DNA from 3 places in the Streptomyces sp. NPDC091271 genome. Region 1 is predicted to be linked to each of the others. Evidence: riboswitches for the same ligand, from Rfam matches in the RefSeq annotation. Region 1 holds a riboswitch; each other region holds the start of a gene.

Evidence for each region. Region 1 has a riboswitch for cyclic di-AMP ahead of ACIQM3_RS16520 (peptidoglycan DD-metalloendopeptidase family protein). Riboswitches for the same ligand answer to the same signal wherever they lie in the genome.
Region 2: it holds a riboswitch for cyclic di-AMP, as region 1 does, so the genes downstream of both, ACIQM3_RS11220 (C40 family peptidase) here and ACIQM3_RS16520 (peptidoglycan DD-metalloendopeptidase family protein) in region 1, are expected to answer to the same signal.
Region 3: it holds a riboswitch for cyclic di-AMP, as region 1 does, so the genes downstream of both, ACIQM3_RS26995 (M23 family metallopeptidase) here and ACIQM3_RS16520 (peptidoglycan DD-metalloendopeptidase family protein) in region 1, are expected to answer to the same signal.

What each region holds. Positions count from the first base shown of each region.
Region 1 covers NZ_JBIVVD010000004.1:8,474-15,497, reverse strand. Annotated here, with positions in the region: gene ACIQM3_RS16545 (MBL fold metallo-hydrolase) at 1-1,163, opposite strand, end outside; gene ACIQM3_RS16540 (PPOX class F420-dependent oxidoreductase) at 1,272-1,706, opposite strand; gene ACIQM3_RS16535 (Glu/Leu/Phe/Val dehydrogenase dimerization domain-containing protein) at 1,861-3,060, shown strand; gene ACIQM3_RS16530 (TetR/AcrR family transcriptional regulator) at 3,109-3,720, shown strand; gene ACIQM3_RS16525 (SGNH/GDSL hydrolase family protein) at 3,939-4,766, opposite strand; gene ACIQM3_RS16520 (peptidoglycan DD-metalloendopeptidase family protein) at 4,943-5,857, opposite strand; cyclic di-AMP (ydaO/yuaA leader) riboswitch at 5,860-6,020, opposite strand; gene ACIQM3_RS16515 (tyrosine-protein phosphatase) at 6,434-7,024, shown strand, end outside.
Region 2 covers NZ_JBIVVD010000002.1:912,691-919,714, reverse strand. Annotated here, with positions in the region: gene bioB (biotin synthase BioB) at 1-654, opposite strand, end outside; gene ACIQM3_RS11250 (8-amino-7-oxononanoate synthase) at 799-1,947, shown strand; gene ACIQM3_RS11245 (DUF397 domain-containing protein) at 1,940-2,146, opposite strand; gene ACIQM3_RS11240 (helix-turn-helix domain-containing protein) at 2,083-3,036, opposite strand; gene ACIQM3_RS11235 (ATP-binding protein) at 3,267-3,698, shown strand; gene ACIQM3_RS11230 (LysR family transcriptional regulator) at 3,781-4,695, opposite strand; gene ACIQM3_RS11225 (LysE family translocator) at 4,768-5,409, shown strand; gene ACIQM3_RS11220 (C40 family peptidase) at 5,428-5,898, opposite strand; cyclic di-AMP (ydaO/yuaA leader) riboswitch at 5,902-6,098, opposite strand; gene ACIQM3_RS11215 (hypothetical protein) at 6,438-6,746, opposite strand; gene ACIQM3_RS11210 (ATP-dependent Clp protease proteolytic subunit) at 6,754-7,024, opposite strand, start outside.
Region 3 covers NZ_JBIVVD010000006.1:623,207-630,230, forward strand. Annotated here, with positions in the region: gene ACIQM3_RS26990 (PP2C family protein-serine/threonine phosphatase) at 1-1,055, shown strand, start outside; cyclic di-AMP (ydaO/yuaA leader) riboswitch at 1,289-1,441, shown strand; gene ACIQM3_RS26995 (M23 family metallopeptidase) at 1,453-2,493, shown strand; gene ACIQM3_RS27000 (aldo/keto reductase) at 2,719-3,663, shown strand; gene ACIQM3_RS27005 (PrsW family intramembrane metalloprotease) at 3,660-5,108, opposite strand; gene trmB (tRNA (guanosine(46)-N7)-methyltransferase TrmB) at 5,170-6,042, opposite strand; gene lhgO (L-2-hydroxyglutarate oxidase) at 6,035-7,024, opposite strand, start outside.

The DNA of each region.
Region 1 (7,024 bases):
TGCACCGGTGCCGCATCCGCCACCTTCGGACCACGCCACGGATGCGCAATCGGCGCCGACACCGCACGCCACCACGCATCCGAGGGAAGCTCCCCTGCCGGTTCGAACGGCTCACCCGGGCGGGGGAAGGCAACCGGCTGCCCCGCCTCCTCGGCCACGTCCTTCATCCACTCCCCGGGCTCCGCCCACGGATGCGGGGCGAGGTTGAAGGTCCCCCAGTGGATGGGCATCAGCGCGCCGTGCGGCCTGCCGCCCTGGAGGTCCAGGTGCGCGCGCAGGCCCTCGGCCGGTGTCATATGGATGTCGGGCCAGTACTCCGAGTAGGCGCCGACCTGGATCATCGTCACGTCGAAGGGGCCGTGCTCGGCGCCGATGTCCTGGAAGCCGGAGAAGTAGCCGGTGTCCCCGCTGTGGTAGACCCGGTGCTCCGGACCCGCGACGACCCACGACGCCCAGAGCGTGTGCTGCTGGTTGCGCAGCCCTCGGCCGCAGAAGTGCCGGGCGGGGGTGGCGGTCAGGCTGATGCCGGCGATCTCCGCGGTCTCGTTCCAGTCGAGCTCGTGGATGCGGTCCAGGGGCACGCCCCACCGCTCCAGGTGGGCGCCGACACCGAGCGGCACCGCGAAGACCGTGTCCGTCCCCGCCAGGGCCTTGATCGTGGGCAGGTCGAGGTGGTCGTAGTGGTCATGGGAGATCACTACGGCGTCGACCGGCCCGAGCGAGGCGAGCGGGAGTGGGACGGGGTGCAGCCGCTTGGGCCCGGCGAAGGCGAACGGCGAGCAGCGCTCGCCCCAGACCGGGTCGAACAGCACCCTGCGTCCGTCGATCTCGGTGAGCACGCTGGAGTGGCCCAGCCAGGTCACCCGCAAGCCCGTCGCCGGCGGTGCGGCCAGGTCGGCCAAGGTCGTGGCATGGACCGGCACGGTGCCGAGCGGGGACCTGCGCGCCCGCTGCTCCTTGTGGAAGTACACCTTGGCGAATTCGAGCATGGAGCCGGAGGGCCTGGTCCGCGCCCCCTCCGGGTTCTGGAAGACACCGTCGGCGAAATTGGGCGAGCGGCGGATCCGCTCCATCCGCACCCCCGCCGGGTCCGCGCCGAAGGCGTCGGGGCGCAGCGAGCGGAGTCTGGTACGGAGCGAAGGCTGGTGGTCGGCGCCGGTCACAACATCTCCTGAGGGAGTCGGTGTCGTCATTATGGTCTGCAATCAGGACGGAGCGAGAGCTCGGCGGTGAACGGAGCACGGTCAGGGGCCGCCGGGAGCCGTGCCGCCTCAGGCGCGCGGCTGGCCGTACACATGCTCGATCCGCAGGGTCAGGACGACTCTGCGGTCCTGGACCATCACCCGGCGGTAGTCGTCCCAGTCCGGGTGCTCTCCCCGCACGTCCCGGTAGAGGGAGACCAGCTGCTCCACGACCCCGTCGTGCGGGTCGGCGGCGGGCGGGGTCAGCTCGGCGGTGACATCGGCGACGGTCCAGGCCCATCGGTCCTCACTGGTCACGTGATAGCTCGCCCGCGGGTCCCGGCGGAGATTGCGGGTCTTCGCACGCCCCTCGGTGATGGACACGCGGATCACCCCCTCTTCGGGGTAGTAGGCGTGGTTCACATTGGACAGCTGGGGTCTGCCGTCACGCTTGAGGGTGACCAGCACCCCGCCGTCGTGCTCCCCGATGAGTCGTAGCAGCGCCGCACGCGAGGGTTCCGTCATGCCGACTCCAACGTCCGTACCCCCCGCAGGATTCCGCATCGGGCGTCCGACGATGTCACATCCGGTGTTCCGTACGCGTTGACAGCCGTGCCCCGCCTTCCTGATACTGACTCGCTGTTCAGTAAATCGACACAGGTGATCCAGGAGCCGCCCGATGCAGTCCCTCTCCCCCGCCCCGCTGGTGTCCCTGACCTGGACGGACCACGTCACCGGCACCGAGGGATACCTGGTCGTCGACCGACTGGTGCGCGGGGTGTCGAGCGGGGGCCTGCGGATGAGGAAGGGCTGCACCCTCGCGGAGGTGGCCGGCCTGGCACGGGGCATGACCTTGAAGGAAGCCCTGCACTTCGACGCCGGCGACCCGCGGACGCGCTACATCCCGCTGGGCGGCTCCAAGGGGGGCATCGACTGCGACCCGCGCGATCCGGCCGCCTACGGGGTGCTCGTCCGCTTCCTGCGGGCGATGCGGCCGTACATCGAGAACGTCTGGACGACCGGCGAGGATCTCGGACTGAGCCAGGATCTCGTCGACCGGGCCGCGGCGGAGGCCGGCCTCGTCTCCACGGTCCAGGCGGTCTATCCCCTGCTGGACGACGAGGCGGGCGCACGGCGACGGCTCGCGGACGCCTTCGCGGTCACGGTTGACGGGATCGGGCTGGACGAGCTGGTCGGCGGGTGCGGGGTCGCGGAATCCACGCTCGCCGCACTGGACCGGGCGGGTGTGGCGCACCGCGGTGCCCGGGTCTCCCTCCAGGGGCTCGGCACGATGGGCGGGGCGACGGCCCGCTTCCTCTCCCGGGCCGGACTGTCCGTCGTCGCGGTCGCGGACATCAGGGGCACCATCGCCAATCCCGCCGGCCTGGACGTCGAGGCACTGCTGGCCGCCCGGGACGTACACGGGGCGGTGGACCGGCGCGCGCTGCGCGACGGGGACCAGGAGCTGCCGGCCGACGACTGGCTGGCCGCCGACGTCGAGGTGCTGGTTCCGGCCGCGGTGTCGTACGCCGTGGATGGAGCGAACCAGGCCTTGGTCAGGGCCCGTTGGGTGGTCGAGGCGGCGAACATGCCGGTGCTTCCGGAGGCGGAGACACTGCTCGCCGAGCGCGGAATCACGGTTCTCCCCGATGTGGTCGTCAACTCCGGTACGAACGCGTGGTGGTGGTGGACGCTGTTCGGGGACATCGGACCCGATGCGGAGGAGGCGTTCGGACACACCCGCCGCTCGATGCGCGTCCTGATGGACCGCGTCCTGGAGCGGGCGGCCGCGGACGGCTGCACCCCGCGGGCGGCGGCGCACTCGCTCGCCGCGGACCGACTGCCGGTGATGGCGGAGCGGTTCGGCTGGTATCGGTAGGGCACGGGGGCCGGATGCCGGCGCCGCCGCGTTGGTTAGGGTGACCGCGTGGCCAGAGTGCGACTGAGTGTGGCGGAGCGACGTGAGGCGCTCCTGCGCGCTGCCGTCGAGCAGATCGAGGTCCGGGGTGTGTCCGCGGTCAGGATCGCCGATGTGGCCGCCGTTCTCGGGGTGAGCAACGCGCTGGTGCTCTACCACTTCTCGTCCAAGGAGAAACTGGTGGCCGCCGCGTTCGCATACGCGGCGGAGGCCGATCTCGCCCATCTGCGCAAGCTGCTGACCCGGCGCACCAGCGCGGTCCGGCGGCTCCGGTCCGCCGTTCGCTGGTACGCGCCGACCGGACAGGCCAAGGGCTGGCGGCTGTGGATCGAGGGCTGGGCCTCCGCACTCCGTGACCCGGTGCTGCGCGAGGTGGCCGGAGACCTCGACCAGCAGTGGAAGGCCGAGCTGGCCGAGGTGATCGAAGAGGGGGCCGCGGCGGGTGAGTTCCACTGCGAGGACCCGATGTCCGTGGCCTGGCGGCTGACAGCGCTCCTGGACGGGCTGGCCGTCCAGATGACGTCGTACGCGGGTCCGCTCTCCCGGGCCACCATGCTGCAGTGGACCGAGGAGGCGCTCGCCCGCGAACTCGGCATCGACCACGAGGCCCTGACCGCCTGAGGCTCCGAAGGGCGGGTCAGGTCTGGCGCACCGGGGCGTAGGACTCCCCCTCGATCCCGGAGACACTGCCGTTGCACGATGTCTTCCCGGGCGGCGTCCTGGAGCGGATACCCGCCCGCCCGGTGCGGGTGTCCGCATCGGACGGGTTCGTTCCGCCGGGCCCGGCCCGGCGTCCGCTCCCCCTGGCCGGCCCCTGACGACGGGTCGGCGCCGAGCGGTCAGAGCGGCAGCAGGTCGGGGCGCTTGGCCGCGACATGGTCCCCGGAGGACTCCCCGCGCAGCCGGCGGCCGAGCCACGGGACGAGGTATTCGCGCGCCCACTGGATGTCGTCGCGCCGGACCTCGAGCGCTCCGCGCTGTGCCTGCGGAGGCCACACCTGGTCGGGGTCGGCGGGCACCTGGAGGCCGAGGACCTGGGCGGCCCGCAGCGCGACGCGGGTGTGTCCCTCCGCCGAGAGGTGCAGCCGGTCGTTGTCCCAAGCTCGTCTGTCCTGCACGGACCGCAGGGACCACAGGTCCAGCACCGGGCAGTCGTAGCGGTCGGCGATGGACCGGACATGAGCGGTGTACATGGCGATCTTGCCCCGCAGATGCTTGAGCACGGGGATGCCACGGGTGTCGAAGCCGGTGGTGACCATGACCGTGCCGACCGCCTGCGTCAGGTCGGCGACCGCACGCTCGAAGCGCTCTGCCACGTCGTCCGGGTCGGAGCCGGGACGGAGGATGTCGTTGCCGCCGGCGCAGAAGCTCACCAGATCAGGTGCCAGCTGCTTGGCGCGGGGGACCTGTTCCTCGACTATCTGGTCGAGGAGCCGTCCGCGTACGGCGAGATTGGCGTACCGGAAGTTGCCGTGCTTGTCGTCCGCGGGGGCGACCGTCGCGTCGGCGCCCGGGAGCTGGTCCGCGAGGAGCACCGCGAGCCGGTCTGCCCAACCGACGAGTGTCCCGCCGGGGCCGGCGTCTCCGACGCCCTCGGTGAAACTGTCGCCAATCGCTGCGTACGACCCGATGATGCCTCGTTGTTTGTTTCTCGAATCGTCTGCCACAAGGGCTTATCTTGCACCTTCGATTGTGACCTACGCGACCGTAATAAGGGGTTGACGGGTGGTGAGAAAGACCACCCGGTCAGTTTTTGGTAAAGCCGGAATAAGGAGAGGGGCGGTGCGCAAGCGCGCACCGCCCCTCTCCTTCAGCCTGAGATGACACCCTCAGGCGGCGTGTCTCAGATGGAGACGCCGTGCGAACGCAGGTAGGCGATCGGGTCGACGTCGGAGCCGTAGCTCGGGCCGGTCCGGACCTCGAAGTGGAGGTGCGGGCCGGTGGAGTTGCCGGTGGTGCCGGAGAGGCCGATCTGCTGGCCGCCGGTGACGGTCTGGCCGGCCGAGACCTCGAGCGAGGAGAGGTGGGCGTACTGGGAGTACATGCCGTCGCTGTGCTGGATGACGACCTCGTTGCCGTACGAGCCGCTCCACCCGGCGGAGACCACGGTGCCCGGCCCGATGGACCGGACGCTGGTGCCGGAGGCCGCCTGGAAGTCGGAGCCCGTGTGGTAGCCGCTGGACCAGCTGGCGCCCGAGGCGCGGTACTGGGTGGTGACGTTGGCGTTCTCGACCGGGGTGGCCCAGCCGGAGCCGGTGCTCTCCTCCGACGCGCCGGAGTCGGCGGTCTTCGCCGCCGGAGCCGACGTCGCCTCGGCCGGGGCGGCCTTCTTCTCGGCCGGGGCGGCCTTCTTCGCCGCCGACGGGGCGGACTTGGAGGGTGCGGACTCGGCGGAGCCGGACGCCTTGGCGCCGAGGGTCAGCTTCATGCCCGGGAGGATCAGGCCGGGGTTCTCGCCGACGACGTCGCGGTTGTCCTGGTACAGCTTCTGCCAGCCGCCCTTGATCTTCTGGTCACCCGCGATCTTCGCCAGGTAGTCGCCGGAGACCACGGAGTAGGTCTTCGGGGCGCTCTTCGCCGAGGCCGGGGCGCTGTGCGCGGCGGCGGACTCGGCGGCCGGCGCGGCCTGCTCGGCGGCGTGGGCGCCGGTGGCGCCGATCAGCGGGAGGGCGAGTACGGCGCCGCCGGTCCCTGCGGCAAGGACGCCTCGGGAGATCGGGCCGGTCTTCGTGCGACGGTGCTTGCCTTTTGCGGGCATGGAAATTTCCTCTCCGGCGCCTGCGAGGTGAGCTGTCGGGTTCGGACTGGAGATGCCCGGCCGCGCGGTGCGCGTCTTTACCCCGAGCCGTACCGGATCCCTCCGGCCGGCGGCCTACCTGGTTCCCCCGCTCCTGCCACACGTGAGTCGGTGCGGATTCCGGGCGGCGGCAGGATTAGGCGTTCCGTCCGGATTGACCGTGACCGTAAGCGAGCCGGTACGTCGCGAACAAGCCGTGGATTCCGGACCGGAATCCACGCTTCATCAGCGCGCGGAATTCCCGTCACACTCCGTGGATTACGGATCTTGGCTTTCCGCACGGCGTCCGGAATACCCTCCGGCGCCTTCACCACACACCGTCACGGATATGATCCCGCTCACCCGCCTCACCCCATCTCCCGCACAAGCGGGGCATGTTCTGCTAAATACACCAATACGGACATGGCGCGGTCTCGTCCGCGCAGGGAGACCAGGACCACGGCGGCCGGGACAGTTGTCCGATGCAGCCATGTCGTATCGTCGCGGGCGTGCCCCCGTCGGCGAGCGGCGCCGACGCCCGACACCCCAGGAGCCCTTGTGACGCAGCTGCCAGAGGTCCCGCCGGTCGGCCCCGAGCCGGCGGACGTCGATCTGACCGGTGTCCGCAACTTCCGCGACGTCGGCGGGCTTCCGACCGTCGACGGCAGCACCGTGCGGTACGGGCGCCTCTACCGCAGCGGCCACCTCGCCCACGCCACGGAGGCCGACGCCGCCTTCCTCGCCGGGCTCGGCCTGCACACGATCTTCGACTTCCGCAACGCGGCGGACCACAAGCTCGACGGTCTCGACGTGGAGCTGCCCGGCGTCCGGAATGTCAGCATTCCTCTCTCCGACCCGGCGGACGGCGCGGAGTTCTGGCGGCTGGTGCGCGACGGGAACATCCAGCAGCTGCGCTCGATCCTCGCCGACGGCAAGGGAACGGGGCGGATGATCGCCTCGTACCGTTCGATCATCAAGGACCGCACCGCCGAACACAGCCGTGTGCTGCACGCGCTGGCCGAGGACAGCGTGCCGGCGCTGATGCACTGCGCGGCGGGCAAGGACCGGGCCGGCCTGTCGATCGCGGTCTCCCTGCTCGCGATCGGCGTCGAGAAGGAGGCCATCGAGGCCGACTACCTCAAGTCGAAC
Region 2 (7,024 bases), on a different contig from region 1:
ATCCACCAGGTCGGCATCGCTCTCACCCATCCCCGCGATCAGCCCCGAGCACGCCGACAGGCCGGCGGCCTGGGCCTGCTGCACGGTGTCCACCCGGTCGGCGTACGTATGGGTGGTCGTGATCTGCCCGTACGTCCCCTCCGAGGTGTTGAGGTTGTGGTTGTACGCGTCGGCGCCCGCCGACCTCAGCCGGTCGGCCTGGCCCTGCGAGAGCAGACCGAGGCACGCACACACCTCGACGTCCTCGTGCTGCTCCTTGATCGCCTCGATGGTCTGCGACACCCGGTCGACGTCCCGGTCCGTCGGCCCCCGGCCGCTCGCCACCAGGCAGACACGCTTCGCGCCGCCGGCCACCCCGGCGGCGGCGGCCTTCGTGGCCTCGTCGGGTTTCAGCCAGGTGTACTTGAGGATCCCCGCCTCGGAACCGAGCCGCTGCGAACAGTACGAGCAGTCCTCGGGGCAGAGCCCGGACTTCAGGTTCACCAGATAGTTGAGCTTCACGCGCCGCCCGAACCACTGACGGCGTACCTTTCCGGCCGCGGCCACCACGTCGAGCAGTTCGTCGTCGGTCGTCGCCAGCACGGCGAGCGCTTCGTCACGGGTCGGCAGTTCGCGCCGCAGCCCCTTGTCCACCAGCGTATTCAGCAGGTCCATGGCCTTGATCCTGACGTACGGCACCGTCATCGGCCAAGGAGGAACCGGACAGTAGAGCCGGTCGATGCTGTGTGTATTGCCACACCCTGGCCTGTTGCGCACCCGGTTAGGGTCTGTGAGCTGCCTACAAAAAGGGACCCGCTCATGTCCTACGCCCCGTTCGACTGGATCGACGACGACGCCCGTCGCCGTGCCGACGCCGGACTCGTCCGGACGCTGCGCCCCCGGCCCGCCGAAACGGAAGTGCTGGATCTCGCGAGCAACGACTACCTGGGTCTGAGCCGGCACCCCGACGTCACCTCGGCCGCCGCCGAGGCGGCACGGACATGGGGCGGGGGTGCCACCGGCTCACGGCTCGTCACCGGATCCACCGCGCTGCACGCCGAACTCGAACGCGAACTCGCCGACTTCTGCGGATTCGAAGCCGCCCTGGTGTTCTCGTCCGGTTACGCGGCCAACCTCGCCGCCCTCACGGCGCTCACCGGACACGACTCGCTGATCGTGTCCGACGCGGGTAACCACGCCTCGATCGTGGACGGCTGCCGGCTCGCCCGGGCCGCCACAGCCGTCGTGCCGCACGCGGACCCCGAGGCGGTGCGGAAGGCGCTCCTCGGCCACGGCGGGCGGGCTCTGGCTGTGACCGACTCCGTCTTCTCGGTGGACGGGGACGCCGCCCCGCTGGCAGCACTCGCAGGTGTCTGCCGCGAAGCCGGCGCGGCCCTCCTCGTGGACGACGCTCACGGACTGGGTGTCCTGGGCGAGGGCGGGCGCGGCGCGCTCGCGGCCGCCGGACTGGCGGGCGGCGAGGGGGTCGTCGCCACCCTCACCCTCTCCAAGTCGCTCGGCAGCCAGGGGGGAGCGGTGCTCGGCCCCGCGCGGGTCATCCGCCATCTGGTCAACACGGCCCGTACGTTCATCTTCGACACCGGTCTGGCACCGGCGGCCGTCGGCGCGGCTCTGGGCGCCCTGCGGCTGCTGCGCCGCGAACCCGGACGCGCGGCGAGGGCCGGGGCGGTCGCCGTCGAGCTGTACGACCGGCTGACGGCGGCCGGACTGACCGCCGTGCGCCCCGACGCCGCCGTCGTATCGGTCCGAGCGCCCTCGGCGGAGTCCGCGGTGCGGTGGGCGGCCGACTGCCGCACGGCGGGTCTCGCGGTGGGATGCTTCCGGCCGCCGTCGGTGCCGGACGGGATCTCCCGGCTGAGGCTGACAGCCCGGGCGGACCTGACGCAGGATCAGATCTCGACAGCTGTGGGCACGATCCTTTCCACCGCACCGGGGCCCGTCAGCTGACCGCGCGGGCGTCCAGTCCGGCGACGAAGGACGTCCACGCCGTCGCCGAGAAGTGAAGCGGCGGCAAGGACGTGTCCTTGGAGTCCCGTACGGCGAGGTCGTCATCGCCGGTCGGCGCGGTTTCCACGCAGTTGTTCATGCCGGTGCTGCGGCTGCTGCGCCGCCACCTGGGTGCGGGCTGTGCGAGACGGTCGGACATCGTGGCCCCCTCGGGCAGTCTGAAGGTTCCGGCTGATCACCGCGGCCTACCGCGGCGATGAGGTCCAGCGAACGCTCGGGCGATAGTGCGTGAGCCTGCATCGTGCGGAAGGCCGAGCTGTACGCCTCAAGGTCTTCTTTCCGCTCCAGATAGAGACTACTCGTCAAGTGGTCGAGAACGACCACGTCTAGGTCAGAAGTGGTCGGAAATGAAAAAATAACGAAAGAGCCTGTGAGGCCGATATAACTCCCGGCCTCGAACGGCAGTAACTGCAGTGTCACGTGCGGAAGTTGAGCGACTTGCCACAGATGGAGGAGCTGTTCCTCCATGACCCGAGGGCCGCCGACCCCTCGCCTCAACACGGCTTCGTCGAGTACGGCGCTGAGCCGCAGCGGCCGGGGTGCGTGGAGGACGCTCTGCCGGGCGAGTCTGACCTCCACGAGGGAGTCGAGTTGTGCGGGCGGCAGTCCGTCCAGCGAGGACCGGGTCACCGCCCGCGCGTAGTCGGCGGTCTGCAGCAGGCCCGGGACCACGGAGGTCTCCAGTGTGCGGGCGGCATCGGCCTGGGACTCCAGGCTGATGAAGTCGCGGTACTGGGGCGGGATGAGCCCGCGATAGGCGTGCCACCAGCCGCTTCCGCCTCCGCCCGCCGAGCCGGCGAGCGTCTGGAGCAGGGAGCGCAGCTGACGGTCGTCCACACCGTAGGCGTCCAGAAGGCGGGTCACGTCGCCGGGCGTCACCCCGCTCGCCCCCGTCTCGATCCGGCTCACCTTCGACTGGTGCCAGCCCAGCATTCCGGCGGCGTCCCGGCTCGTGAGTCCCGACGTGTGACGCAGGCTGCGCAGCTCCTCACCGAGCTTGCGACGGCGTACCGCAGGGCCGTTTCGCATGGCGGCCTCCTCCCGTTGTACGGAGAGCCGCCCGGGCGGGTCCGGCTCGGAAAGGGGCCAGTGTTACGCCCGTACACGACTAAGTGGGCGGAGTTCACCGTAATGAGCGATAGATATATGCATATCTTGGTGGATCGCCGTCATGGAGGGCGGCATCGGTGGCAGTCTGGCGCGAAGCACAATCCAGGCCGGCCACGGGCCGGTCAGGGCGGGAAAGGGACGGCGTCGCCATGGCAGACCATCAGGAAGCAACCGTCACTCTGCCGAGCGAGCCGGCCTCGGTCTCCACAGCCCGGAGACATGTGGCCCGGGTGCTCGCCGAATGGGGCCTGGCCGAGGACGGCGACACCGCCGACACCATCCGACTGATCGTCTCGGAACTCGCCACCAACGCCGTCCAGCACACGTTCGGGCAGTCACCCACCTTCACGGTGGACCTCCGCCTCGACCGGGACGTGGAGTTCTATCTGGGTGTGACGGACAGCCACCCCCGCTGGCCCCAGCGGCTGCCCGCCGCGGTCCGGCAGGACAACGGCCGCGGCATGGTGATCATCCGGGCCCTGACGAAGGAGCGCGGCGGGCGGCTCAGCGTCAGCCCCACCCCGGACGGGGGAAAGACCGTTTCGGTCGCTCTACCTTGGCCGGTTCCCGCCCAGTCCTGACACCGTCGGGCAGGCGCCCGTGCGTGCGGGCGGGCAGGAAGTACGGGTGGTGAGGTCCGGGCCGTGTGGCGCGGGGCCGTCATCACGCGGCGGACGCCCGGCCGAAGCCGCTGCGCAGCAGCGCCATCAGCGTCGTCGCGGCCGCGGTGTTCCGGTCCCCCCGGTGCACCACGGAGATCGTCCGCCGGAAGGCGGCGGGTTCAAGGCGCCGGACGGCGAGCGGCGCAGGGGACATCGCGGCCACCATCTCCGGTACCACCGCCACGCCGATCCCCGCGCTGACCAGGGCGCACACCAGTGCGTAGCCGGGCGACTCGCAGACCACGGCAGGGGTGGCCCCCGCCTCCGCCAGCGCACGCTCCACCCCGCGACGCGGGGGATGGTCGGGCGCGCTGCTGATCAGCGGCCGGCCCGCGAGTTCGGCCACGGGCAGCGGGCCGCTGCCCTCGGACAGCATCTGCCCGAGGGCGGTGACCAGCACCAGCTCCTCGATGAGCAGCGGCTCGGCGGACACCCCTGCCGGGAGCGGATCGGCGGCCGCGGGCTCGTACGCGTGGGTCAGCGCCAGGTCCACGTCGCCGGCCGCCACGGCGGCGACACCGGCGGGCGGCTCGTAGTCCGTGACGGCCAGTTCCACGTCGGGGTGGGCGCGCCGGAACGCGGTGAGCACCGGCGGCAGCAGATGGATCCCGGCCGTCACGAACGTGCCGACCCGCAGCCGGCCGCCCGACAGCCCTGCCAGTCCGGCCAGCTCGTGCCGCGCCTGGTCCATCTCGTCGAGGATGCGTCTGGCCCGTCCTGCCAGCAGCTCACCGGCGGCCGTCAGTCGTGCCCCTCGGTGGTGACGGACGAGGAGTGCGGCTCCGGTCTCCTTCTCCAGCTTGGCCAGCTGCTGCGAAAGGGCGGGCGCGGTGTAACCCAGCCGCGCCGCTGCACGCGTGATCGATCCGGCCTCGGAAACCGCCACCAGCGCGGCCAGCCGTGTCGGGTCGTACATTAAGCGTTCCTTTTGGCAGACCCAGAAGATTGCAAGTACACGCTAAGGGCTGGGATCGGTCAGGGTGGACCCATGGACGCACAACTGCTCGCCTTCGTCGCCGTGGCCGCGGGAATGGTGGCCCTTCCCGGCGCCGACTTCACCGTGGTCGTACGCAACGCGCTCACATCCCGGCGGTCCGGGCTCGCCACCGCCGCGGGAGTCGCCGGAGGGCTTGTGGTGCACACCGCGCTGGCCGCGGCCGGGCTCGCCGCCGTGCTCGTGGCGATGCCCGCCCTGTTCCGCACCGTTCAGCTGCTCGGCGGCGCGTACGTGCTCTACCTCGGTCTCAGCGGCCTGTACGCGATGCGCCGGCAGGCCACCACCGGAACCGCTGCCGAGGAGGTGAGCGAGGGCAGGACGCTGCCGGGAGCCGGAAGGTCACTGCGCCAGGGTTTCCTGACCAACGCCCTCAACCCGAAGGCGCCCGTGCTCTTCCTCAGCCTGCTGCCCCAGTTCGTCCCCGAGGGGGAGCCACCGCTGCCCAGGACACTGCTGCTGGCCTCGGTGGTCGTCCTGCTCGCGCTCGTCTGGTTCCCGGCCGTCGCCCTGCTGGTGGACCGCATGGGCCGGTGGCTGCGCCGGCCGCGTGCCGCCCGGGTGATCGAGGGTGGCAGCGGCACGGCGCTCACCGCGTTGGGACTCGTGCTGGTGACGGGCCCCCTGCTGCACTGAACGGAAAAGGGAGGGACCTCAGCGGACCCTCCCGTACAAAACGTTTCCGGACCAGATCTTCTCCAGCCGGACCACGGCGCCGGTCTTCGGCGAATGCCAGATCTTCCCGCTGCCGGCGTAGATGCCGACGTGGTACACACTGCGGCCCGCGTGGAAAAAGACCAGGTCGCCGCGTTTCCGCTGCGACCTGGAGATATGGCGGGTCTTGTTGTACTGCTGCTGAGCCGTGCGGGGCAGTTTCTTGCCGGCCTTCTTGAACGAGTAGAGCGTGAGCCCGGAGCAGTCGAACCTGTGGGGGCCCGTGGCGCCCCATCTGTAGGGCGCGCCCTTCTTCGAGGCCGCGATCTTGAGTGCCGTCGTCGAGTGGGCGGCGGCCTCGGCGTCGTTCACGAGACCGGGAGTCATCATGGTGGTGCCTACGGCGAATGTCAGGACCGAGGCCGTACCGACCCGGGCGAACAGTGACGGGACATGAACCTGCGCAGTCATGCGCAACCCTTCGTCAGCCGCCTGTGAAGGATGACCTGTCGGGTTCGGGCTGGCGAAGTTGCCCGGCCGCGCGAAGCGGCTTCACCCCGAGGGCCGTCCGGAACTCCGGTCGGCCCGTTGTGCTCGGGTCCTCCACTCCTGCCGATCCACTCCTGTCGACCAGGCATCCGGGCGGCGGCAGGACTCGGCGTCCGCCCGGACCGCCCCGCCGCGGTGGCGGGGGCTTGTCGTCCCAGGGATCTTTACGCACACGCCGCCGGATTTCCTCGTTGAAGTGCCGATATGTGAGAGTCGTCACGACTGATCCGATCGGGTGGACACAGCCGGTCCGGAGTCGGGGCGGTCGCACCGGACCAGCCGCGCACCAGCGACGGAACGACAGATTCCGTTCAGTGTCCGCGCCTGTCACGCAAGTTGGGCTGTCCCTCGGGCGGGGGACCTTCTACGCCGATCGAGCGAGGAAAACTCGTCAGGCCGCCGGGCGTGTCGAAAACAGGCGCCGAAAAGCGGGTGCGGCGGCCGAGTCGGGCCCGGAGCGCTCAACTCGACGACGCGGGAGGCACGGCGACCCGACCGGCGCGGCGCTCGCCGTCCAGCAGCCGCAGTGCCCTGGCCAGAGTGTCCGCGTGGATCTGGGACTCACCCCGTTCGTGCATCAGCACGAGTGCGTCACGGAGGGCGGTGGCCCGGGAGGCGAGAGCCTGAGCCGCCCGGAGCGCCCCGTACGTGTCGCTGCCGCGTGCGGGGTTGATGCGGCCGAGCTGGTCGAGCACCTCCAGGTAGCAGTCGATGAACTCGGCCTCCGCGCGGGTCAGGGCGGGGAGCGGCGGGAACTGGGGTGAGAGCATCGGGCGTTCACCTCGCGGGATGCGGCGGCTGGGACGGCGTGCGGTTCTCCACGACGTGGTCCACCAGTCCGAACGCCAGGGCGGCCGGGGCGTCGAGGATGGTGTCCCGTTCGATGTCGGCGCTGATCTCCTGTGTGGAACGGCCTGTGTGGCGGGCCAGCATGGCCGTGAGCATCTCGCGCTCGCGCTCCAACTCGCGGGCCTGGATCTCGAGATCGGAGGGCTGGCCCTGCACCGGTTCGTCCAGGGCGGGTTGCTGGATGACTACCCGGGCGCCC
Region 3 (7,024 bases), on a different contig from region 1:
TCGACCTCGCGACCCCGACCGTGGTCTCCGCTGTTCCGCTCTTCGCCGCGGCGCCGCTGATCGCCGCACCCTTCTTCTCGCTGGCCAGCACCGTCCGTGTCGGGGCGACCGCGATCCTCGTGGTGCTCGCCATCCGGATCTCGGACGGCGAGCTCGGCAGGGTCGTGCCGGTCACCGACCTGCTCACCCTGGTCACCGTCTCCGTGCTCTCCCTCGTCATCAACCGCGTCGTGCGCCGCAGGAACGAACAGCTGGCCTCGGCAAGGGTCATCGCGGAGACCGCGATGCGCGCGGTGCTCCCGACGCCCGAGGACCGCATCGGCGGCCTGCAGGTCGCGGCGCGGTACGAGGCGGCCCAGGCGGACGAGTTCGTCGGCGGCGACCTGTTCGCGGTCGCGGACACGCCGTACGGGGTGCGCCTGGTCCTCGGGGACGTACGGGGCAAGGGGCTGGACGCCGTGGCCGCGGTGGCCGTCGTGATCGGTGCGTTCCGGGAGGCCGCCGAGCAGGAGATGTCGTTGGAGGGGGTCGTCCAGCGGCTGGAGCGGGCGCTGGCCCGTGAGGGCTCGCGGCGGGGCGGTCTCGACTCCATGGAGGGGTTCGTCACCGCCGTCGTCGCGGAGATCCCGTCCGGCTCGGACGTCCTGCGCGTCGTCAACCGCGGGCACCCCGAGCCGCTCGTCCTGCACGCGGACGGGACGCTGGACGTGCTGGCGCCGACGGCGCCCGCCCTGCCGCTCGGGATGGGGCTGGACGCGTGGCCGGACCGGTCGGACGAGTGGACACTGCCGGCCGGGTCGATGTTCCTGGCGTTCACCGACGGACTCTCCGAGGCGCGGGACGCGAAGGGCGTCTTCTACGACCCGGCGGCCCGGCTGCGCGGCCGCCTCTTCCCGGGGCCGGAGGAACTGCTGTCCGCGCTCACCGATGACGTACGGCTGCACACCGGCGGCCGGTCGACGGACGACTTGGCGCTCCTCGCGGTCGGCCGTCCGGCGCGGGGCCAGCAGGAGCGGCGGACGACGGTGAAGATTGTGGGGCGGGACCGTGGATGACCGGTCGCGACCGTCGGTAGTCGAAGGACGTCGCTCCGCATAACATTTGACGTAACGTCAGAAACTGCTGGCTGGATGAGGGGTGCTCAAGTCGCCCTTTTGCACCCGTTTGACCCCTGAAAGTCCAGGCCAGGGTCATGACTGATCTACGGGAACAGCTTGGAAAAGGACACCCGTCTCTATTAACGTTCGATAACGCAGCGCGGTTGTACCCGCCGTCGCAAGAGACGGCACCGTGCGCAGCGCCGAATTCCGCAAGGGAACCGGGGAACCACCTACATGGGGTGAATCGGACACCTGTGTCTCGCGAGGGACGAAGGGGTCCGTAGGAGACCTTCCTGCTCCGAACCCGTCAGCTAACCCGGTAGGCGAGAAGGAAGGAAAGGAGTGCGCCCACGTGGCGTCCAATCAGCCTGCCCCCGAGGCCCCGTCGTCCTTCAGGACCGGCAGCTTCGGTGATGAGGACAGGACTTGGGATGAATGGAACCCCACCGAGGAGTCCATCCGTCCCGTACGCGGTCGGCACCGCGTAGCCAAGCAGCGCGGTCTCGCCCGTAGCTCCACCGTCCTCGGCGTCGGCGTCATCGCGGCCGTCGGTGCGGGTGGCATGGCCACCGCGCAGAGCAAGCCGCCGGTCTCCATTTCTCTTCCCGATTCCATCGCGGACAATCTCCCCGACGCCAAGTCCCTTCCCGGCGTGGGCGCGTTCATGTCCGGCGACTCCGACCCGGATCACGAGACGGTCGCCGCGTCGGCCCCGCTGACCAGCGCGGGCATCACCGCCGCCGAGGCCGAGCAGGGCACCACCGACGCGGGCGAGGCGCTCCGCGCTCGCATCCTCCAGCAGGCCGAGCAGCAGCAGGCCGGAGCCGAGGCGGAGGCCAAGGCCGCGGAGGAGCAGGCGGCGGCCGAGGCGGCCGCGGCCGAGGCGGCGAAGCAGCAGAGCGAGGCGGAGGCGAAGGCCGCCGCGAAGAAGAAGGCGGCCGAAGAGGCGGCGAAGAAGAAGGCCGAGGCCGAGCGCCTCGCCAAGCTCGCCGCGAGCTACGCCATTCCGACCTCCTCGTACACCATCACCTCGACCTACGGGCAGTCCGGTTCGATGTGGTCGTCAGGCCACCACACCGGGCTGGACTTCGCGGCTCCGACCGGCACGCCGGTCAAGGCCGTGCACAGCGGCACCGTGAAGTCGGCCGGCTGGTCCGGCTCGTACGGCTACCGCACGGTCCTGACGCTCGATGACGGCACGGAGATCTGGTACTGCCACCAGTCCTCGATGGACGTCACCGCCGGACAGAAGGTCACCACCGGCGAGACCATCGGCCGCGTCGGCGCCACCGGCAACGTGACCGGACCGCACCTCCACCTGGAGGTCCACACCCCGGACGGCACCGGTATCGACCCGATGGGCTGGCTGGGCAGCAAGGGTCTCTCGGTCTGACCCCGCTCGGACACCGGCCGGTCCCGCTCGGACACCGGCCGGTCCCGTCCGGGCACCGACTGATCCTGGTCGGACGAGCTCACTGATCCCGTTCGGACGCTGACGCCGCACTCGGCGCACCGGAACCCCGGCGGCCCTGACGCACAACCCCCCGACGTCAGGGCCGGCGGTCCGTCCGGGGCCGTAAACGGAATAGTGGCCTCAGTCGGATCGTTGTTTCGGGGTATGACTTCTCTGCGCCCGCTCGGTTCCTCGAGTCTTCAGGTCTTCCCCCTCGCCCTCGGCGGCAACGTCTTCGGCTGGACGGCCGACGAGGACCGCACCTTCGCCGTTCTCGACGCCTACGTGGCGGCCGGAGGCAACTTCGTCGACACCGCCGACTCCTACTCCGCCTGGGTTCCGGGCAACGAGGGCGGTGAGTCGGAGAACCTCATCGGCAAGTGGCTGGCGGCCCGTTCCCGCCGCGACGACGTCCTCATCGCCACGAAGGTCGGCGCCCATCCCGCGTACAAGGGGCTCTCGGCCACCACGATCAAGGCGGCGGCCGAGGCGTCCCTGCGCCGGCTCGGCACCGACCACATCGACCTCTACTACACGCACTTCGACGACGAGAGCGTCCCCGTCGAGGAGATCGTCACCGCGCTCGACCAGCTGGTGAAGGCAGGCACGGTCCGGGAGATCGCCGCCTCCAACATCAGCCCCGAGCGGCTCCAGGCCTCCCTGGACTTCTCCGAGCGGGAGGGCCTCGCCCGCTACGTCGCGCTGCAGCCGCACTACAACCTCGTCTCGCGCGACACCTACGAGGGCGCGCTCCAGGACACGGCGGCCGCTTCCGGCCTCGCCGCCGTCCCGTACTTCGCGCTCGCCTCGGGCTTCCTCACCGGCAAGTACCGGGTGGGCGCCTCGGTCGAGAGCGCGCGGGCCGAGGGCGCGGGCAAGCACCTGGAGACCGAGCGCGGGCGCAAGGTGCTCACGGCGCTCGACAGGATCGCCCAGGAGCACGGCGCCGAGATCGCCACGGTCGCGCTCGCCTGGCTGGCCTCGCAGCCGACCGTGACCGCGCCCATCGCCTCCGCGCGTACGGTCGAGCAGCTGCCGGCGCTGGTGGCGGTGGCGGAACTCCGGCTGACCGACCAGGAGCTGGCGGAGCTGACCGAGGCATCCGCCTAGGACGGACCGCTGGGGCGCCCGCCGTCCTCCAGGTACGGGTTGTGGCCGCCGTAGTGCCGGTGCGGTGCCGGCAGGGGCTGCGGAGAGCCTTCGTACGGGAACTGACGGGGGAACGGCGGCGCCGCCGGCGGGCGGATGTTGCGTAGCCGCCCCGTCGCGTGGGCCGCGTACGTCAGAGCCGGCGCCGCGATCTCCCGGCGGTGCCACAGATGGTGCAGCAACTCCTGCTCGCGGAGGGCGAAGTCCGGGCCCGCGCCGTCATGACGTGCCCTCCGGCGCAGCATGGCCAGGGACGTGGCGAACGACTCGTACTCCGCGACGGCGCGGGCCGCGGCCCTGCCCCGGGCGCGGTCCGGCTGGCTGTTCCAGTGCCTGGCCATGTCGCGGGCCATGCCCCGCGCCCGCATCGAGGCCAGGGCGACCGGCTCGGCGGGGGTCAGCCAGCCGGCCGCCGCGTACACCGGCAGCTCGGTGGAGAGCGTGCGCAGCTCCCGCTGGCGCGACCAGACCGCCAGCCAGGTCACCAGCCCGAAGCACGGCACCATGAACGCGCCGTACACCGCGTAGAAGCCGTACGGTCCGAAGGCCGACGAGCCGTTCCACAGGGCGTGCATGCCCATGGCGAGGGTGAGCCCGAGCAGGGGCAGGACGACCCGCCGCACCCGGTGGCGCGAGCCGCCGAGCGCCGCGATGCCGAAGCCGATGCCGGAGAGCACGGTGAACAAGGGGTGCGCGAACGGCGACATGACCACGCGGACGAAGAACGTCCCCGCCGTCACCGAGGCGAAGCCCGTGGTCCCCATCTGCTGGTCCTCGCCGAAGGCGTTGCCCAGGTAGAGGATGTTCTCGGTGAAGGCGAAGCCGGTCGCGGTGAACCCTGCGACCACGATGCCGTCGACGATCCCGCCGAACTGCCGTCTGCGGAAGAGGAAGATCAGCAGGACCGCGACGGCCTTCGCGGTCTCCTCGACGACCGGGGCGACGACCGTGGCCCCGAGGGTGTCGGCGCTCGCCGGATCCGCGGTGGCCGTCGCTATCCACCGGGTCGCGAAGGAGTTGGCGATGATCGCCACGAGCGCGGCGGCGCACGCGCCCCAGGAGAACGCGAACAGCAGATTCCGCCAGGGGCCCGGCTCGACCCGGTCGAGCCAGCGGAACGCCGCCATCAGCAGCGGTACGGGCAGCACGGCCAGTCCCAGCCCCACCATGAAGCCCTCGGTGCCGGTCTGCCGGCGCACCAGGGCCAGGATCACCAGACCGCAGAGCGCGAGCACCGTGATCAGCGCACCGGCGCGGAACGCCTTGCTGCGCCAGACCATGCCGACGCGGCGGGGCCGGTAACGCCACTGGCCTCGCTCCGGGACGGCGCCCAGGAACTCGTCGAGCTTCTGCTCCTCGAGAACCGGGACGTCCGGCTGCTGGTGCTGCACGGACCCCTGGTACACCCGACGACCCTAACGAGGGCCACCGACACCTGGCCATGCCGCCGTGGCGGGGCGTGGCTGATCAGCGACGGGTGAACAGCACGTCGTGCACGACGTGCCCCTTGTCCAGGCCCTGGCCCTCGAAGCGGGTCAGCGGCCGGAACGCGGGCCGCGGCGCATAACCGCCGTCCGCCTGGGTGTTCACGAACAGGGGGTGGGCCGTCAGGACTTCCAGCATCTGTTCCGCGTACGGCTCCCAGTCCGTCGCGCAGTGGACGAGCGCGCCAGGCTTCAGCCGCCGCGCCACCAGGTCGAGGAACTCCGGCTGGATCAGCCGCCTCTTGTGGTGCCGCTTCTTGGGCCACGGATCGGGGAAATACACCCGGAGCCCGTCCAGAGCGGCCGGCTCCAGCATCTCGCGGAGCAGGATGATCGCGTCGCCGTTGGCGACACGGACGTTGGACACCCCGGCCCGGTCCGCCAGACCCAGCAGGTTGCCCTGGCCGGGGGTGTGGACGTCGACGGCCAGGATCCCGGTGCCGGGGTCGTCGGCCGCCATCTGCGCCGTCGCCTCGCCCATGCCGAAGCCGATCTCCAGGACCACCGGGAGGCCGTCGAACAGCGTGGGGAGATCGAGGACGCCTTTGCCGTCGATGTCCAGGCCCCACTTGGGCCACAGCCGCTGGAGGGCGTCCTCCTGGCCGGCGGTCACCCGGCTGCGGCGGGGCTGGAAGCTGCGGATCCGGCGCTCGTGGTGCGAGCCCGCCGGGTCGGCCGCCGGGCCGCCGGGAAAGCGGGGCTCCTGGCGCAGCCTGCGCTGTCGCTCGAAGGAGGCGGCGCGCCGCTCCGCGGCGTCCGCGTCCGGCGTGGCGCCGGGGCCGCTGTCCGGCGTGGCGCCGGGCGTCTCCGCGGCGGGGCCGGGCGTCTCTGGGGTGGGGTTCAGGGGCTCAGACACAATGACCCGATTCTACGGCGGGAGGCGCCCACCCCGTCGCGCGAGCCCGCAGCAGGGCCCGTCGCGCCACCTCCCTCCCGATGGGCAGGGACGCGGTCGCGGCGGGTGACGGGGCGTTCAGCACGTGCACGGTGTGCGGGGCGTCCCGGATCAGGAAGTCGTCCACGAGCGTGCCGTCCCGCAGGACCGCCTGGGCCCTGACCCCGGCCGGGGAGGGCCGCAGATCGGCCTCCGTCACCTCCGGCAGCAGCCGCTGGACGGCCCGGGTGAACGCGCTCTTCGACAGGGATCTGTGCACCTCGCCCGCCCCGTACCGCCAGTGGCGCCGGGCGATCCGCCAGGAGCCGGGCCAGGCCAGGGTGGCGGCCAGCTCGCGCGGGTGGACGACCGCCCGGCCGTACCCCTCGCGGGCCAGGGCGGGCACGGCGTTCGGACCGACGTGGACCGTGCCGTCGACGCCCCGGGTCAGATGGACCCCGAGGAAGGGGAACGCCGGGTCCGGCACCGGATAGACGAGTCCGCGCACCAGCTCCGGCCTGGCCAGCTCGTAGTACTCCCCGCGGAACGGCACGATGCGCGCGCCCGGGTCGTCGCCCGCGAGCCGCGCCACCCGGTCGCTGTGCAGCCCCGCGCAGTTGACCAGCACACGGGCCCTGACCACCTGGCCGTCGGCCGTGCGCACCGCGACACCCCAGGGGCGCCGGTCCACGGCGACGACCTCCGCGCCGTAACGGATCTGTCCGCCCGAGGCGCTCACCTCCGCGGCGAACCGGACGGCGACCGCGGTGAAGTCGCACACCCCCGTCGTCCCCACCCGGATCGCCGCGAGGCCGCGCACCCGCGGTTCGTACTCCGCGATCTGGGCGGGGCCGAGCTCCCGGACCGGCAGGCCGTGCGCCCGGCCGCGCTGCACCAGGGCGTGCAGCCGGGGCAGCTCTCCTCTGCCGGTCGCGACGATCAGCTTGCCCGTCACGGCGTGGGC